Linked DNA regions of Pararhizobium capsulatum DSM 1112. The protein of the gene in region 2 interacts with the protein of the main gene of each other region in a pairwise test. Links are inferred from orthologs where the notes say so. Each region holds a gene or a part of one and is shown on either strand. Other genes may lie near its edges.

Region 1 (3,812 bases), 710 kb from region 2 along the record:
CATCCGAGAACTCCCATCAGATAGACAAAGGAGAAGACGCCGATCCAGACGACGTCGAGGAAGTGCCAGAACATCGACAGACACATCAGGCGGCGGCGGTTTTCCGGGATCAGGCCGCGCTTGCCGACCTGAACCATCAGCGTGACCAGCCAGATGATGCCGAAGGTGACGTGCAGGCCATGGGTGCCGACCAGCGTGAAGAAGGACGATAGGAATGCGCTGCGCTGTGGACCTGCACCTTCATGGATCAGATGCGTGAATTCATAGAGCTCGAGGCCGAGGAAGGCGAGACCGAAGAGGCCGGTGATAGCGAGCCAGAACAGCGTTTCCGCCTTGGCGTTTCGCTCCATCTGCAGCATCGCAAAGCCATAGGTGATGGAGGAGAACAGCAGCATCGCGGTGTTGATCGCCACCAGCGACAGGTCGAACAGATCGGCCGGTGACGGGCCGGCCGCATAGTTTCGGCCGAGTACGCCATAGGTGGCAAATAGCGCTGCGAAGATCAGGCAGTCGCTCATCAGATAAAGCCAGAAGCCCAGATTGGTGCTGCCTTCCGGGTGATGATCTTCCTTCAGGTAGAAGACCGGCTTTTCGCTTGTCTGCGCGTGGATGTCGTGTGCCATGTCAGGTCCGCTCCGCGAGCAGCTTCGAGCGCGCATCTTCCGTTGCGGAAACGGTTTCTGCGGGGATGTAGAAGTCGCGGTTGTAGTTGAAGGTATGGCCGATCGCGACGGCGATGAGACCAACGAAGGAGACGATCGCCAGCCACCAGATGTACCAGATCATCGCAAAGGCAAAGGCGATGCTGATGGCAGCAAGGATGACCCCGGTGCCGGTGCTCTTGGGCATATGGATTGGCCGGAAGCCGATTAGCGGGCGCTCATAGCCGCGGTTCTTCATGTCGTACCAGCTGTCATGATCGTGCACGACCGGCGTGAAGGCGAAGTTATACTCCGGCGGCGGCGAGGACGTCGACCATTCCAGAGTACGGCCATCCCACGGATCGCCGCTGTCGCAACGCAGCTGGTCGCGCTTAAGGAAACTGACGACGAGCTGGATGACCAGGGAGGCGATGCCGAGCGCGATCAGGCCCGCGCCGAAGGCTGCGATCACGAACCAGATCTGCAGCGACGGGTCTTCGAACTGGGAGACGCGACGGGTGACGCCCATCAGGCCGAGCACATAGAGCGGCATGAAGGCGAAGAAGAAGCCGATCTGCCAGAACCAGAAGGTCATCTTGCCCCAGAAGTCATCGAGCTTGTAGCCGAAGGCCTTGGGCCACCAGTAGACAATGCCCGCCATCAGCCCGAACAGCACGCCGCCGATGATGACGTTGTGGAAGTGGGCGATGAGGAACAGCGAATTGTGCAGCACGAAATCTGCCGGCGGAACGGCGAGCAGAACGCCGGTCATGCCGCCGATGACGAAGGTCACCATGAAGCCGATCGTCCAGTACATCGGCAGTTCGTAGCGGATGCGGCCGCGATACATGGTGAAGAGCCAGTTGAACATCTTGGCTCCTGTCGGGATCGAGATGATCATGGTGGTGATGCCGAAGAAGGCGTTCACCGAGGCGCCCGAGCCCATCGTGAAGAAGTGGTGTAGCCACACGAGGTAGGAAAGGATCATGATAACGCACGTTGCGTAGACCATCGACGCATAGCCGAACAGGCGCTTGCCGCAGAAGGTTGCGACCACCTCGGAGAAGATGCCGAAGGCCGGCAGCACGAGGATGTAGACTTCCGGGTGGCCCCAGATCCAGATGAGGTTGATGTACATCATCGGGTTGCCGCCGAGGTCGTTCGTGAAGAAGTTCGTGCCGGCGTAACGGTCAAGGGTCAGAAGGGCGAGCGTCGCAGTCAGGATCGGGAAGGTGGCGACGATCAGGATGTTGGTGCAGAGCGAGGTCCAGGTGAAGACCGGCATCTTCATGAAGGTCATTCCCGGCGCGCGCATCTTGACGATGGTGGCGATCAGGTTGATGCCCGAAAGTGTCGTTCCGACACCGGCGACCTGCAGGCCCCAGATATAATAGTCGACCCCGACGCCGGGACTGTAGTCCGAGCCTGAGAGCGGCGGATAGGCGAGCCAGCCCGTACGCGCGAACTCGCCGATGAACAGCGACATCATGATGACGATCGCGCCGGCCGTCGTCATCCAGAACGAGAAGTTGTTGAGGAACGGGAAGGAAACGTCACGCGCGCCGATCTGCAACGGCACGACATAGTTCATGAAGCCCGTGACGAATGGCATTGCCACGAAGAAGATCATGATCACGCCATGGGCGGTGAAAATCTGGTCGTAATGGTGAGGGTTGAGATACCCTTCCGAGCCATTGAAGGCGATCGCCTGCTGGATGCGCATCATGATGGCGTCGGCAAAGCCGCGCAGCAGCATGATCAGCGCCAGGATGATGTACATGATGCCGATCTTCTTGTGATCGACGGATGTAAACCATTCGTTCCAGAGATAGGCCCAGAGCTTGAAATAGGTGATCAGGCCGAGAACCGCGATGCCGCCGATCGCGACAGCGAAAAACGTCACGATGACGATGGGCTCGTGCGGGATCGCTTCAAGCGATAGCCGACCGAAGAGAAGTTGTGTCCAAGAAGTGGTGCCGAACATGGGTCTGTCCAAAGTCCTAAAGTGCGGCCTTACGGCTGCGTGCTGCCGTTGGTGTTGAGCTGCGCGGGAGCCGCGCCGCCCTGATCATCCATGGGCATCGAGTGGCCCTGGTGCATATCGTGATTCATCTGGTCCTCGCCAGATGCGCCGCCTTCGATGCCTTCGGCCGGTTCTTCGCTGCGGGCCGGGTTGCCGGTGGCAGGAACCGTCGCTGCCGGTGCCTCGTCGTTTTCATGGCGGCTGTCATATTCCAGCTTGGCCTTGTTTTCGTGGCTTTCGACACCGCCGCCGCCCATCATGTCGATGTGCATCATCTCGCTCATGCACATCTTGCCGGGATGGGCACACATGTTGAGGATCGAGGTATAGAGGCCGTCATCGACGGTGGCGTAGTAGTGGACCGGTTCCTTGATGCTCGGTTTTTCGAGCTTCAGGTAGGCATCGCGGTTCAGCGCGGTGCCCTGCGACTTCACGCGGGCGGCCCATTCCTCAAAACCCTGCTGTGTCAGGCCGTGGAACTTGAAGCGCATGTGGGAGAAGCCGTCGCCGGAATAGTTGGCGGAGAGACCCTCGAATTCGCCTTCCTTGTTGATCACGGCATGCAGCTTCGTTTCCATGCCGGGCATGGCATAGATCATGCCGGCGAGCGCCGGAACATAGAAGGAATTCATGACCGAAGATGCGGTGATCTTGAAGTTGATCGGCACATCCACCGGGGCTGCCATCTCGTTGACCGTGGCAATGCCGTAGTCAGGATAGAAGAACAGCCACTTCCAGTCGAGCGCGACAACCTCGACATTGATCGGCTTCATTTCCGGGGTCACCGGCCGGCTGACGTTGATACGATCGAGTGGCCGGTAGGGGTCGAGCTTGTGGGTGCTGATCCAGGTCACGGCGCCGAGCGCGATGATGATCGCCAGCGGCGCAGACCAGATGATGACTTCAAGCCGCGTGGAATGATGCCATTCGGGATCGTACTTCGCCGCCTTGTTGGAGCCGCGATAGTGCCAGGCGAAATACAGCGTGAGGAAGATCACGGGAATGATGATCAGCAGCATCAAAACGGTGGAGACAACGATGAGGTCTCTCTGCTGCGTCGCAATATCACCGGATGGCGACATCACCACGAGATCGCAGCCGCCAAGCAGCAACAAAGGCAGGAGAACGAACAGTCGTCCGGCGGATTT
Region 2 (8,127 bases):
TGGAAAGGTCCTTCTCGACGCGAACTGCAATCTTGGTGCGGTCCTCGTTTGCGACGGCGGGATGAACGCCTCCAAAGGCGACGATGGTCGCGATGGACGCGCCGCCGACAAGTACCTGTCGGCGCGTGGGGTTGAATGTCATGGAATTTCCCTCCGGTCTGGAGCGCCCTCTCAACCGGAAAAGGCGCTCGTCAATTCGATGGAACGATTAGAGCCAATAATCTATAAATTATATAGAATAAATATTTTCCAATATGACCTCTTTTCGCAACCAGTTTTCCGTTTTTCCGAACTCTGATGCAAAGCCATACGGCGCGGCTCCCGGCGTTGGCCTTTTATATTGGCAGTTGAAATCTATCGGTTTTTCGCACTTGTCGGAATTAACGTCATGTCCATCCGCCCGTCGCCAGAAATACTGCCTTCCCAATCCACCCTTTCCGTCATCGCCCGAATTGAATGGCAGACGGTGGCTTTGGCTCTCGCCATTTATGGTGGCTACTTTGCCGTGACATGGTTCTGGCAGTCATTGCCGGTCGTCGTGGTCATCGCCGCTGGCGGCTGGTTGGTCGCCTGGCACGGGTCGCTGCAGCATGAGGTCATCCACGGCCATCCGACCCGCAACCGGCGTGTCAATGATGCGATCGGTTGGCCGCCTTTGTCGCTCTGGCTGCCTTACGCGATCTACCGAGAAGGCCACCTGACCCACCATCGCGACGAACACCTGACCGACCCGATCGAAGACCCGGAATCGTCTTACTTTACACAAGTTGCCTGGGAGAGCATCGGCTGGCTCGGCCGCCGCCTGGCGGCGTGGAACACGACGTTGCTTGGACGGCTGACGCTCGGCCCTGTTGTCATGATCGTCAACTTCCTCGTTCAGGAAGCCGCACTGGTCTTTAAAGGTGACCGGAACCGCGCGGCATTGTGGGCGCGGCACGCGATCGGCGTCGGCGCCGTTCTGGTCTGGGTGATGTGGGTCTGCGAAATGCCCCTGTGGCTCTATCTCTTCGGCTTCGTCTATGTCGGCGCAGCACTCAGCCGGCTGCGGTCCTATGCCGAACATCGCTATGCCGACCATCACGACGAGCGCACGGCCATCGTCGAAAACAGCCCGCTGTTTGGACTTCTCTTCCTCTACAACAACCTGCATGTGCTGCATCACAAGCGGCCCGGCGTTCCATGGTACCGGATACCCTTGCTCTATCGCCGTCACCGCGATTTTCTGGTCTCGGTGAATGGCGGCTTGGTCTATAACGGCTATGTTGACGTGGCGCGTCGCTTTCTAGTGAAGCCCCATGACGACCCACGCCATCCTCAGCATCGCCAGCCTGTCACCCGACGTGACGACGAGGTAAGCGCTGTTCCAGAAATTACTATTTGAAAGCTGTCCGTGAGTTCACCAAAAGAAATTCTCCTCAACGCGTTCAACATGAACTGCGTCGGCCATATCAACCACGGTCTCTGGACTCATCCGCGCGATCGATCGGACGAATATAACAGGCTCGACTACTGGACCTCGCTTGCGGCGACGCTGGAACGCGGCCTGTTCGACGGGTTGTTTCTGGCGGATATCGTCGGCGTCTATGACGTCTATCAGCAGTCGGTCGACCTGACGCTGAAGGAATCGATCCAGCTTCCGGTCAACGATCCGTTGATGCTGGTCTCGGCTATGGCGGCGGTTACCAACGGGCTTGGCTTCGGCGTGACCGTCAACGTGCATGCCGAGGAGCCCTATATCTTCGCCCGCCGTATGTCGACGCTCGATCATCTGACCGAAGGCCGCATCGGCTGGAACATCGTCACCGGCTATCTCGACAGCGCCGCGCGCGCCGTGGGGCAGGCCGCCCTTGGTGAACATGATACACGCTACGACCGTGCCGACGAATGCCTCGATCTGCTCTACGCTCTCTGGGAAGGAAGCTGGGACGACGAGGCCGTTATTCGCGACCGGCAGGCGCGGGTCTATGCCGATCCGCAGCATGTGCGAAAGATAAAACACGAGGGCAAATACTACCGCGCCGATGGCTATCACCTGAGCGAACCGTCACGCCAGCGCACGCCGGTGCTCTATCAGGCTGGTACCTCCGGTCGTGGCCAGCAGTTCGCCGCCCGCCATGCCGAATGCGTCTTCATCTCATCGCCTGACACCAACGTGGCGCGAGCCGCATCACGGAGCATCCGGCAGGGTGCCGTCGCGCAAGGGCGGCGGGCCGAGGATATCAGGATCTTCGCCGGCATCACCGTTGTCGTCGACAGGACTGAGAAAGCGGCGCAGGAGAAATACGAGGATTACGTCCGCTATGCGAGCCCAGAGGCGGGCCTTGCCCATTTCTCCGCCGGCACCGGCATTGATTTTTCCCAATACGAACTCGATGAGCCGATTACCTACGGCAAAGGCAATTTCGTCCAGACCTCTGTCGATCTCGCCCGCGAACGCGGCTGGACGAAGCGCAGCATTCTATCGGGCATGGAACTTGGCGGCCGTTATCCGCTGATTATCGGCAGCCCGGAGCAGGTGGCCGATGCGCTCGAAACATGGATCGACAACGGCGAGGTGGACGGTTTCAATCTCGCCCGCACGGTGACGCCGGAAAGTTATGAGGATTTCATCGATCTGGTCGTCCCCGTGCTGCAGCAGCGTGGCCGATACAAGACGGCCTATGGCGAGGGAAGCCTGCGCAAGCGTTTGTTCGGCGAAGGAAACCGACTGCCGGATCGTCATACCGGCGCAACCTTCCGGCACGGCCGCTCGGCTGAAATCCCGGCCTGATGATTGGTCGCCGGTATAATTTTTCACAGTGCCAGACCGTCGGAATGGATGTCGGCTCAGGGGGCGAGGAGACGACATCGGCATGGTGCAAGCCTGATGACGGGTGAAACCGGCTTTATGAGGTGAAATTATCGTTTATTTCGCTGGCAGGGGACGTTCTGGCGACGAAAACCGTCGGCTGCCAGCGCGGGACGAAGAAGCCGAGCTTTTCCCGCGAACCTCGGTTGCGTGGAATAAATTTCTTTGCCTATAGAAATAGTCGATAATACCCTCGCTGCCATTGGAAATCGTTCAATGGTTTTGCGACGTTATGGTCAATTCTGTCTTCGGTGCCGCCGGCACCTCCATCTTCGAAGAGATGTCACGGCTGTCCGCCGAGACGGGATCGATCAATCTCGGTCAGGGCTTTCCCGAGGCGCTTGAGCCGGAAGAGCTGATCGAGGCGGCCATCGCTGCCCTTCGTGAAGGCCCGCATCAGTATCCGCCGATGATGGGTATTCCGGCGCTGCGCAAGGCGGTGGCGGAGAATACCCAGCGCTTTTTCGGCCAGGGGGTCGATTGGGAGCAGGAAGTGCTGGTCACCTCTGGCGCGACCGAAGCCCTGACGGATGCCTTCTTCGGCCTGCTTGATACGGGTGACGAGGCGATCGTGATCGAGCCCGTCTACGACGCCTATAACTTGCTCATCCGTCGCGCCGGCGCCGTGCCTGTCCCCGTCCGCCTTGAGCCACCCCATTGGCAGCTGACGGCCGACAAGCTGGAGGCGGCGATTACCCCGCGCACGAAGATCATCGTGCTCAATACGCCGATGAACCCGATCGGCAAGATTTTCGACGACAACGAGCTGGTGGCCCTGCGCGATGTGGTGCTCAAGCACGGCCTGACTATCGTTTCGGACGAGGTCTACGAACATCTGGTCTTCGACGGCGCGCGCCATCGCTCGCCGTTCTTCCTGCCTGAGCTGCGTGATCGCACCGTGCGTATCGGCTCGGCCGGCAAGACCTTCTCCGTCACCGGCTGGAAGGTCGGTTATGTGACGGCGGAACCCCATCTTCTGCGCCCGATCGCCCGCGCCCATCAGTTCATCACCTTTACGACGCCGCCCGCCCTGCAGGCTGCTATCGCCGTTGGTCTCGCCCTGCCAGACAGCTATTTCGATGGGCTGAAGGCTGGGCTCGCCGAGCGTCGCGACCTGCTGGTTGCCGGGCTGCGCGCCGCCGGTTTCGCCGTCGATCCGGCCGAGGCGACGTATTTTGCCGTTGCCGACCGCAGCGGGTTTGCACCCGAAGAAGACGATCTTGCCTTCTCGCGCCGGCTGACGCTGGAGGCGGGCGTGACGCCGGTGCCGATCTCATCGTTCTACGGCAAGCGCGATGTCACCAGCCGCATCCGTTTCTGCTTTGCCAAGCGCACCGAAACCCTGAACGAGGCCGTGCGCCGGCTTGCGGCCTGGCGCGACGAGCGCGGCTGGAAGGCCGCTTCGTAACCCGAATTCTTCTCATTCCATCCATGCCATACAAGGGGACCTATCTGATGAAACGTAGCTATCGTTCTTTGCTTATCCTGCCGGCGCTTGCGCTGTTTCTGGGAACAGCCGCTTCGGCCTCCGCTGAAAAAATCCGCTTCGGCGTCACCGCCGGGCCGCATGCGCAGATCGCCGAAGCCATCGTGCCGATCGCCAAGGCCAAGGGCCTCGATATCGAGGTCATCGAGTTTTCCGATGGCGCCCTGATCGACCCGGCTACCAATGACGGCGATCTCGATGCCAACGGTTTCCAGCATACGCCGTACCTCGACCAGCAGAACCGCGACCGCGGCCTCGCCGTCGTCTCTGTCGGGAAGACGGTACTCCTGCCGATGGCCGGCTATTCGAAGAAGTACAAGACGCTCGCCGAGCTGCCTGACGGCGCGCAGGTGACGATCCCGAACGATCCGAGCAATCTCGGCCGCGCCCTGAAGCTGCTCGAAAAGGGCGGCCTGATCAAGCTCACCGCCGGGGTCACCTTCAACGCGACCGAACTCGACGTCATAGAGAACCCGAAGAACATCAAGATCATCCCGCTCGAAACCGCGCAGCTTCCGCGTTCGCTGGAAGATGTCGATTTCTCCGTCATCACCTCGCACTTCGCGCTGAGCGCCGGCCTTGTTCCGACCCGCGACAGCATCCTCATCGAAGACCAGCTATCCGACTACCATTGCCTGATCGGCGTTGCCGAGAAGAACAAGGATGCGCCCTGGGTAAAGACACTGGTCGAAGCCTACCAGTCGCCGGAGGTGAAGTCGTTCATCGAGACCAAGTTCGGCGGCAACGTCATCGCGGTCTGGTAAGATTATGACCAAGCTTGCTCTTTCCCCTGTGCTGCGGATTGATGAGAAAGTGGAGCCCTCCGTGACGGCGGCCCCGGCCCGGCGACAGGTGGTCCGTGTCGAAGACCTGACCATGGTCTACGACCAGAAGGCCGGGCCTGTTCTCGACAAGGTGTCGCTTTCCGTGGAGGAGGGCGATATCCACGGCATCATCGGCCGCTCGGGCGCGGGGAAGAGCACGCTGGTGCGCTGCCTCAACCGGCTGGTGGTTCCGACCTCCGGCCGGATCGAAGTCTCCGGCCACGATATCACCCGTCTTTCGGGCGCAGACCTTCGCGGTGCCCGGCGTGATATCGGCATGATCTTCCAGCATTTCAGCCTGATGTCGTCGCGGACAGCGGCGGATAATGTCGCGCTGCCATTGGAGATCGCCGGCATCTCAAAGGAAGAGATCCGCAAGCGCATTCCCGTGCTGCTCGATCTCGTCGGTCTTTCCAACAAGGCCGATGCCTATCCGGTCGAGCTTTCCGGTGGCCAGAAACAGCGTGTCGGCATCGCCCGCGCGCTGGCGCTTGATCCGAAGGTGCTGCTGTCGGACGAAGCGACCTCGGCGCTCGATCCCGAAACGACAGAGCAGATCCTCTCGCTCCTGAAGGACATCAACCGCCGCCTCGGCCTGACGATCGTGCTCATAACCCACGAGATGGAGGTGGTTCGTGCCATCGCGAGCCATGTCACCGTGCTGGAGCATGGCCAGGTGGTCGAAAGCGGCCCGACCTTCGATGTCTTCGCCTTCCCGAAATCGCCAGTGGCGCGCTCCTTCCTGTCGTCGATCGTGGCGCACGAACTGCCGCCGCAGGTGGCCGGACGGCTGAGCCCCGAACCTTCCAGCGACACGGCGCCCGTGCTCCGCATTGTCTTCACCGGCGAAGCAGCAGAAGAGCCGGTTGTTGCCGATCTCGCCGTCAAGTTCGGCATCCGGGCCTCGATCCTGCATGGCCGCATCGACTACATCGACGAACGGCCGCTCGGCATTCTCACTTTGCTGCTTCCGGAGGCGGCCGATCGTGTGCCCGCCATTCTCGCCCATCTGTCATCCCTCGGTCTCCATGGAGAGGTTATCGGCCATGCTGTCCGATCTTCTGCCGCCGGCACTCGTCGCGCTGCTTCTTGATTCCATTCTCCAGACGGCGACCATGGTCGGCGTTGCCGCGCTGCTGTCGACGCTGATCGGGCTGCCGCTCGGCGTGCTGCTGGTCGTCACCGGAACTGGCCAGTTTCTCGAACGCCCGGCGCTCAATCGCGTCATCGGCACGGTCGTCAACCTGATCCGCTCCACGCCGTTTATCATTCTCATGGTTGCGATCATTCCGTTGACCCGGCTGTTGGCCGGCACGACGGTCGGAACCGCTGCAGCGATCGTGCCGCTGACGATCGCGATCACGCCGCTCTATGCGCGCCTTGCGGAGGCTGCGATGCGTGAGGTCGATCAGAGCCTGATCGAAGCCGCGCAAGCCATGGGCGCCACGCCGCTGCAGATCATCTGGAAGGTGCTTCTGCCCGAGGCGCTGCCCGGCATTCTCGCGGGACAGACAGTCACACTCGTCAGCCTTGTCGGCTATTCCGCCATGGCCGGAACGGTCGGCGGGGGCGGGCTCGGCGATCTCGGTATCCGCTTCGGCTACCAGCGCTTCATGCCGGAAGTGATGGTCGCCGTCGTCATCGTGCTCGTGATCATCGTGCAGTCGATCCAGGTGGCGGGCGACTGGGCCGCGCGCACCGTCAACCATCGCGTGGCCCGCAGCCGCCTCGTGGCTCGCAGCCACGACCAAACCTGATCTTTCTTTTCGAGGAGTATGAACATGACGATCCACACCAAGCCGACCCATCTGCCGACGATCGATTTTTCCCGCTTCTACGGCAGCTCGGCCGAGCGCGAAGCCTTTATCAAAGAACTGACCCGCGTGCTGCACGATCACGGTTTCTTCTATCTGACCGGCCATGGCGTGCCGCAGAGCCTGATCGATGACGTCATCGCCATCTCCAAGCGCTTCTTTACGCTGCCGGAGGCTGACAAGCTTTCGATCGAGATGGTGAAATCGCCGCATTTCCGCGGATATAACCGCGCGGGATATGAGCGCACCCGCGGCGAGCAGGATTGGCGCGAACAGCTCGACGTCAACACCGAGGGTGAGCCGGTGGCATCCGGTGCCGATACGCCGTGGAACCGGCTCTACGGTCCGAACCAATGGCCGGAAGCTTTGCCCGAATTGCGGCCGCTGCTGCTGCGCTACCAGGCTGAAGTCACCCGCATTGGCATCGATGTACTGAAGGCGATCGCGCTGTCGCTCGGCCAGCCGGAAAATGCCTTTGCCGAGATCTACGAACCGTCGCCGTCGCAACTCCTGAAGATCATCCGCTATCCCGGCCGCGATGCCGCCGGCAGCGATCAGGGTGTCGGCGCGCACAAGGACGGCGGCTTCGTCACCGTGCTCCTGCAGGATACGACACCAGGCCTTCGCATTCGCACGGAAGAGGGCGTCTGGATCGAGGCCCCCCCGGTTCCCGGCACCTTTGTCATCAACAGCGGCGAGCTTCTGGAACTGGCGACCAACGGTTTCGTCAAGGCCGACGTGCATGATGTGGTGACCCCGCCGAGCGGCACGGAGCGTTTCTCGGTCGCCTTCTTCCTCGGTGCCCGCTACGACGCCACGATCCCGGTCATTCCGCTACCGGAAGAGCTGAAGCGCGGCGAGCGCGGCATTACCGTCGATCCGCTCAACCCGATCTTCCGGGAAGTCGGCATCAACCACCTGAAGAGCCGCCTGCGCTCCCATCCGGATGTCGCAGCCGAGCACCATCCTGACCTGCTGCACCTGCTGGAAAAGCCGGCAAAGGCATGACGTTTCCCGCCGCCTCCATCCCAACGGGCGGCGGTCTCACACGGTTTTGGAGGATGCCGGAATGTCCGCACAGGAAAGCAATGTCGTCACCCTTCCCGTGGAGGATGCGTCCCGCTGCGAGGTGGCAGCTCTCTGGGATGCTCTGCG

The links.
Region 1: the proteins of QO002_RS20605 (region 2) and cyoB interact in binary tests that used the Escherichia coli proteins (3 or more experiments, as listed by UniProt). The link is inferred for Pararhizobium capsulatum DSM 1112 from one-to-one orthologs.

What each region holds. Positions count from the first base shown.
Region 1 is NZ_JAUSVF010000002.1:733,170-736,981, reverse strand. What follows is about bases 126-3,119. They hold cyoB (cytochrome o ubiquinol oxidase subunit I), read right to left. Parts: upstream 2,626-3,119; coding sequence 625-2,625; downstream 126-624. Other genes in these bases: cyoA (ubiquinol oxidase subunit II), read right to left, coding at 2,655-3,119; cyoC (cytochrome o ubiquinol oxidase subunit III), read right to left, coding at 126-623. Outside these bases: cyoD (cytochrome o ubiquinol oxidase subunit IV), read right to left, coding at 1-3; more of cyoC, read right to left, coding at 1-125; more of cyoA, read right to left, coding at 3,120-3,812. UniProt on the Escherichia coli protein: Cytochrome bo(3) ubiquinol oxidase is the terminal enzyme in the aerobic respiratory chain of E.coli that predominates when cells are grown at high aeration.
Region 2 is NZ_JAUSVF010000002.1:16,732-24,858, reverse strand. The notes cover bases 2,384-5,168. They hold QO002_RS20605 (aminotransferase), read left to right. Parts: upstream 2,384-3,080; coding sequence 3,081-4,256; downstream 4,257-5,168. Other genes in these bases: QO002_RS20595 (methionine ABC transporter ATP-binding protein), read left to right, coding at 5,103-5,168; QO002_RS20600 (MetQ/NlpA family ABC transporter substrate-binding protein), read left to right, coding at 4,304-5,098; QO002_RS20610 (LLM class flavin-dependent oxidoreductase), read left to right, coding at 2,384-2,770. Outside these bases: QO002_RS20620 (ABC transporter substrate-binding protein), read right to left, coding at 1-142; QO002_RS20615 (fatty acid desaturase), read left to right, coding at 389-1,381; more of QO002_RS20610, read left to right, coding at 1,391-2,383; more of QO002_RS20595, read left to right, coding at 5,169-6,251; QO002_RS20590 (methionine ABC transporter permease), read left to right, coding at 6,205-6,915; QO002_RS20585 (isopenicillin N synthase family dioxygenase), read left to right, coding at 6,940-7,980; cysE (serine O-acetyltransferase), read left to right, coding at 8,042-8,127. UniProt on the Escherichia coli protein: Shows aminotransferase activity with methionine and histidine as substrates, and to a lesser extent also with phenylalanine.